2 linked regions of the Azospirillum brasilense genome follow. The protein of the gene in region 1 interacts with the protein of each later gene in a pairwise test. Links are inferred from orthologs where the notes say so. Each region holds a gene or a part of one and is shown on either strand. Other genes may lie near its edges.

Evidence for each region.
Region 2: the proteins of D3869_RS25105 (region 1) and topA interact in binary tests that used the Escherichia coli proteins (3 or more experiments, as listed by UniProt). The link is inferred for Azospirillum brasilense from one-to-one orthologs.

The regions. Positions count from the first base shown.
Region 1 is NZ_CP032347.1:670,166-673,166, reverse strand. What follows is about bases 64-2,993. They hold D3869_RS25105 (IMPACT family protein), read right to left. Parts: upstream 1,867-2,993; coding sequence 1,261-1,866; downstream 64-1,260. Other genes in these bases: D3869_RS25095 (GntR family transcriptional regulator), read right to left, coding at 2,861-2,993; aac(3) (aminoglycoside 3-N-acetyltransferase), read right to left, coding at 2,002-2,811; nirK (copper-containing nitrite reductase), read right to left, coding at 64-697. Also shown: more of nirK, read right to left, coding at 1-63; more of D3869_RS25095, read right to left, coding at 2,994-3,001.
Region 2 is NZ_CP032346.1:51,582-55,001, forward strand. Bases 1-3,349 are described here. They hold topA (type I DNA topoisomerase), read right to left. Parts: upstream 3,045-3,349; coding sequence 201-3,044; downstream 1-200. Other genes in these bases: D3869_RS14240 (TIGR02117 family protein), read left to right, coding at 1-39; dprA (DNA-processing protein DprA), read right to left, coding at 3,098-3,349. Outside these bases: more of dprA, read right to left, coding at 3,350-3,420. UniProt on the Escherichia coli protein: Releases the supercoiling and torsional tension of DNA, which is introduced during the DNA replication and transcription, by transiently cleaving and rejoining one strand of the DNA duplex.

The DNA.
Region 1 (3,001 bases):
GCCCACCCACGGCGCCGTTGAACACCAGATAGCCGGGCTTCTCGTTCACCAAGCCGTCATAGTCGTCTTCCGCCGCCGGCAGGTTCTTCGCCTTGGTGGCGTAGATCTCCTGCTGCATCACATAGAATTCCTTGTCGACCTTCGGCAGGCCGCCTTCGGGTTCCACCACGATCAGGCCGAACATGCCCTTGGCGATGTGCTGGGCGACCATCGGCGTGGCGCAGTGATAGACGTAGACGCCCGGCGCCATCGCCTTGAACGAGAATTCCTTGGTCTGGCCCGGCTCCGCCTGGGTGATCTGTCCGCCGCCAAGGAAACCGGTGGCCGCGTGGAAATCAATGGAATGGTTCATGATCGATCCGGGCGCGTTCGTCATGGACACGTTCACCGTGTCGCCGACACGGACGCGGACCATCGGGCCGGGGACCTTGTTGTTGAATGTCCAGTAGGTGTAGGTCGTGCCGTCATCCAGCCTGGCTTCGACCTCGGTCGTGGTCAACACGACGTTGTGGGTCTTGGGCGCGCGCTTGCCCGCCGCTTCCGGCGCCGGGACCGCCGCGGGGTCCTGGACGATGTCGACCGCCGGCTCCTTGACCTTCGGCTCGGCGTACAGAGTGGTGGCCGATGCGGCGCCGATCCCCGACAGGGCGATGAGGGCGGCGGCGCTGACGGTGGCGAGGAAGGTCTTGGCTTTCATGATGCAATCCAGGGCGAGTGTTGCGTCTGAAGCCAATGTCCCGGACTTCGCGTCCCAATTACTTGACGGCCGTCAAGAATTTGAAGAAATGACAGCGTTTTGATTGTTCGTATTTTTCCTATTTTTATCGCAATTTCAATAGATTTCCCACGGAATGAGGAAGTGACAAGGGTGTATGGCTTGCAAAGAGGTGCAAAACACCACGTCCCGCCGGCCGCCGCAGCCTGGGCGGTGTCCAACCCAGCGAATTGCGATGTCTCCGTTTTTCTGGACAGTTTTGCGGCTTTGCTATGGCGGATTTCAATCCGCTGTGGACCGCGACGGCGGTCCCGGCCGCACATGCGGGCGAAGCCCGCCGGCGAATGATCCGTGCGTCGGCGGAGGTGGCCATCGTAAACCTCGTCGCCGTGGTCTCTCCGGTGAATCACACCGCACGGTCCTCCGGGAACCGCCGCGTGAGTCGCACTGCGCAGGGCTTGGTATCACTCAGGGTGGAGGGGTTTCAGGGAAACAGGTCACTGAGACGGACGCTTTGTCCGTGGTTCATCCGGTGGGTGCCGGGGTCAGCCCCCTATCCGCGGCACCGGTTCGGTCTCGACCGTCGCTTGACCGCGCGAAGCGTCCGTGATCATGCGAACGACATCATCCACCTCCGCGCAGGGAATTCGGATCTGGAGAAGCACGCCGTCGGGCGTGAAGCCGATGGTTTCGGCAAGCGCCGCGGGGAAGGCGCCAAGTCCCGCCCTGATCCTGGCCTCGTCGGCGAAGGCGCAGGTGACGGACAGGGTGGCGAAGGCGATGATCGGCTGGCGTTCGGCGGCGTGCAGACAGGCCGCCGCGGTGCCGCCGTAGGCGCGCATCAACCCGCCCGCACCGAGAAGAACGCCGCCGAACCAGCGGCTGACCACCACCGCCACCCGATCCAGGTTCTGGCCGTCTATGGCCTGAAGGATCGGGCGCCCCGCCGTTCCCCCGGGTTCGCCATCATCGTTGGACCGGTAAAGGTCGCCGATCCGGAAGGCCCAGCAATTGTGACCGGCATCCCGCTGGCTGAGCGCGGCGATGAACTCACGGGCGTCTTCCTCGGTGCTGACCGGCCCCGCCGAGGCAAGGAAGCGGCTTTTCTTGATGTCCTGCTCGAACCGCTCGTTCTTCTTAAGAGTGAACATTGCCTTTTGCCGCCATCGTTCCCGCACAGCCAAGAGGCCGACGCTTCCATGTGCCGATGGAACGTAGTCGTGCGATGGGGAAATTGCGACAACGCCGCAGCGATACCGGCAACGACACGCGCAATGGACAATGGCTCAGCCGTAGCGCTGCTCCAGCCAGCCGACCGCGAAAGTGGTGATGGTGGCCGCCTCGACTATTGTGCCGGGTGCCTCCCCAACGGTCCCCTGCAGGCCGTGCCCGGTCGCGAGAAAGTCCATGACGATGGTGGCGAAATAGGCCTCATCCGGGCCAGGCACGACCGGAAGCGATGTCTGGAACTCTTCGACCATCCGCCATCGGGTGCCCGCCGCCGTGGCGAACGGCACCTCGCAGCGGCGGATGCGCTTACGCGGAACACGCGCGAGATGCTCGGCGTGGTGGAGCAGGGTCATGGTGTCGAGCGGCGCGCCCACCATCAGGACCTTGCCCCCCGCGTCCACCAGCTTGGCCAGTGGCGAGCCGGGGCCGTACCCGTAGTCCAGCGGATGGTCGGCCGTCAGCCAGTCCGCCCCCGCGCCGATTGCGGCCACGGACGCACCCGGATTGCCGCTCCGTCGGGCGCCCGGCCAAGTGCGGATGAATTCGGCCAGCACACCGTTCTCCCGTGCCGCTCGTGATGCGGCTGGATGGAAGGGCGGCACATGGGCCCGCCATTCTTCGGCGACGCGGCCGTTCCCATCCAGAAGCTCATCATAGCGGGCGTCCCAATCCGTGTAGGCGAGGATCGTGCCATCCGGTCCCGAAGCATCAAGCAGGGCTCCGATCAAGGCATCCGGCCCGTTCAGAAGCGCTCCAACCCGGCTCATCGCCGCATGGACCATCACGATGTCTCCCGGGCCGACGCCCAGGCGTTCGACATCCTCGCGCAACGAGGCCCGCGTGCGGAAGGAAGGGATGTTCAACATGTCGTACCCGCATTTGCAGTGCCCGATCGGCTTGCGCCCACGCCGCCGCCTATGCGCGCTCCTGTGCCTCCATGGCCTTCAACGTGCGGTCGCGGGTGGCGATCAAATGATCGCGCATCGCTGCGGCCGCTCCCTCGGCGTCCTTGGCGCGCAGAGCCTTGCAGATGGCGACATGCTCCTCCAGCGAGGG
Region 2 (3,420 bases), on another replicon or contig:
ACGCCGTTCGAGGACGGCGTCATGCGCTGGGTGCGGTAGGGAGCGCGTTTTCTCCCCCTCTCCCGCCCCGGGAGAGGGAAGGGGCCCACGCGAAGCGTGGGAAGGGTGAGGGTGTCGCCAAGGGGCAGTTTATTGATTCTCGCTCGACCCTCACCCGCCCGCTTTGCGGGCACCCTCTCCCGGGACGGGAGAGGGGGTAATCAAGCCCGCTTGCGGGCGGCGGGCTTTTCCTCGCCGGCGTCGGTCTTGTCGGCTTCGGCGCTGTCGGCCTTCTTGGCGGCCGCCTTTTTCGGAGCCGCCTTCTTCACCGCGTCCTTTTTGGCCGGTTCCTTCTTCGTGGCGGACGCCTTGGCCTTGGTCGCCTTCTCCGCCTTCGCGGGCGCCTCGGCACCTTCGGCCGCCGCTGGTTCGGCGTCCTTCGGGGCCTTGCCCTTCTTGGCGGCGTCCTTGGCGGCCTTGGCCTCCAGAAGCTCCAGGGCCTGTTCCAGCGTCACGCTGTCCGGCTCCGTGCCCTTGGGGATGGAGGCGTAGACGGAGCCGTGCTTGACGTAGGGACCGAAGCGGCCCGCGCCGGTGGTCACCGGCTTGCCGGTCTTCGGATGGTCGCCCAGCGTCTTGGCGGGGGCGGACGCCTTCTTGGCGGCGCCGGCCAGCAGGTCGACCGCGCGGTTGATGCCGATGGTCAGCACGTCGTCGTCGGGCGTCAGCGACTTGTAGACGCTGCCGTGCTTCAGGTAGGGGCCGAAGCGGCCGATGCCGGCGCTGATGTCCTCGCCGGTCTCCGGATGGTTGCCGACGCTGCGCGGCAGGGCCAGCAGCTTCAGCGCCGTGTCGAGGTCCACGTCGGCGGCGGCCATGCCCTTGGGCAGGGAGACGCGCTTGGGCTTCGGCGCCTCGACCTTTACCTTCTTCTTGCCCTTGGTCTTCTTGCCGTCGGCGGGGGCTTCCTCAACCACGGCCTCGGCCGGGGCGGCGGCCACCGGGGGCGGGCCAAGCTGGATGTAGGCGCCATAGGGGCCGCGCCGCACGGTCACCGGCAGGCCGGTTTCCGGGTCGTTGCCCAGCTCGCGCGGGCCTTCCTGCGCCTCGCCGTTTTCGTCGTTGGCGACGGCGAGCGGGCGGGTGTAGCGGCATTCCGGATAACGCGAGCAGCCGATGAAGGCGCCCATCTTGCCGAGCTTGAGGCCGAGCCGGCCCTGGCCGCACACCGGGCAGACGCGCGGGTCGTGGCCCGGCGTGTCGCTGTCGGCGTTGGTCGGGAAGAAGTGCGGCCCCAGCTCCTCGTCCAGCGTGGTGAGGACCTGGGTGATGGTCAGGTCCTTGGTTCCGTCCACCGCGACGTGGAAAGCGCGCCAGAAGTCGCGCAGCACGGTCTTCCAGTCGATCCGCCCGTCGGAGATCTCGTCGAGCTTGTTCTCCAGGTCGGCCGTGAAGTTGTACTCGACGTACCGGTTGAAGAAGTTCTTCAGGAAGGCGGTGACCAGACGGCCGCGGTCTTCCGGAATGAAGCGCCGCTTGTCTAGCCGCACGTAGTTGCGGTCCTGGAGCACCTGGAGGATGGAGGCGTAGGTGGACGGGCGTCCGATGCCCAGCTCCTCCAGCTTCTTGACCAGGCTCGCCTCGGTGTAGCGGGGCGGCGGCTGGGTGAAATGCTGTTCCGGACTGATGTCGCCGCGGGCGAGGGCGTCGCCCTGCTCCATGGCCGGCAGGCGGCGCTCCTGGTCGTCGTCGGCGGCGCCGTCGTCGCGGTCCTCCTGATAGACCTTGAGGAAGCCGTCGAACACCACGACCGAGCCGGTGGCCCGCAGCACGACGTCCTTGGACGGCGAGGCGATGTCCACCGCCACCTGATCCAGCACCGCGCTTTCCATCTGGCTGGCCAGCGTGCGCTTCCAGATCAGCTCGTACAGCCGCAGCTCGTCGCCTTCCAGGTAGGAGGCGACCTCCTCCGGGCGGCGGAACAGGTCGGTCGGTCGGATGGCCTCGTGCGCTTCCTGGGCGTTCTTGGCGGCGGTCTTGTAGACGCGCGGCTGCGCCGGGACGTAGCGCTCGCCCCAATGGGAACCGATCAGGTTGCGGGCGCCCTCGATGGCCTCCTGCGACAGGCTGACGCCGTCGGTTCGCATGTAGGTGATCAGGCCGACCGTCTCGCCGCCGATGTCCACCCCTTCATAGAGCCGCTGGGCGGTGCGCATGGTCCGGGTGGCGCCGAAGCCCAGCTTGCGGGAGGCCTCCTGCTGCAGGGTCGAGGTGGTGAAGGGCGGGGAGGGGTTGCGGCGGCTCTGCTTGCGCTCCACCGTCGCGACCGAGAAGGCCTGCGGGCTGATGCGCGCCACCGCGGCCTCCGCCGCCTCGCGGGCGGGCAGGGCGAACTTGTCGAGCCGCTTGCCGTCGAGCTGGGTGAGCTGGGCCGTGAAGGAGGCGCCGCCCGGCGTGGCGAAGCCCACCTCGATGGTCCAGTATTCCTGCGGCTTGAAGACCTCGATCTCCGACTCGCGCTCGCAGATCAGGCGCAGCGCCACCGACTGCACGCGGCCCGCCGAGCGGGAGCCCGGCAGCTTGCGCCACAGCACCGGCGACAGGGTGAAGCCCACCAGATAGTCGAGGGCGCGGCGCGCCAGATAGGCGTCCACCAGCTCCCGCGACACGTCGCGCGGGGCCTCCAACGCGGCCTGGACGGCGGTCTTGGTGATCTCGTTGAAGGTGATGCGCTGGACCTTGGACTCGTCGATCAGCCGCTTTTCACGCAGCAGCTCCGACAGGTGCCAGGCGATGGCTTCCCCTTCGCGATCCGGGTCGGTTGCGAGATAGACGCGTTCGGCCCCTTTGACCGCCTTGGCGATCTCGTCGATGTGGCGCTTGGAGCGGTCGCCCAGCTCCCAGTCCATGGCGAAGTCCTCGTCCGGACGCACCGATCCGTCGCGCGCCGGAAGGTCGCGCACATGGCCGAAGCTGGCGACCACGGTGTAGTCCGAGCCAAGGTATTTGTTGATGGTTTTCGCCTTGGCCGGCGATTCGACGATGACGACGTTGCTGCCCGGCAAGAGTCCGCGCCCCTGAAAGTGCCTATCCCATACACCGGCGGTGCGGATCGGGATCAGATCAGGTTCACCTGATTCCCAGGCTGGCGCTGGACACGGCCCGCAAGCTCAAGTTCCAGCACCACGGTCAACACCACCGGAGCGGACAATTGGCACCCGCGGACGAGTTCGTCAATGGCAACCGGTGTGTGACCGAGGTTTTCCAGGATGACGGCGCGCGCCGATTCAAGGTCCGCCTCGGACGGAACGGCGGGGCGGGGTTGGGCGAACAGGTCGCCCTGGCGCTCCCGCAGGGTCGGCGGCGACAGGTTGTCCAGCGCCCGCAGCACGTCGTCCACCCCCTCCACCAAGGCAGCCCCCTGACGCAGCAGATTGTTGG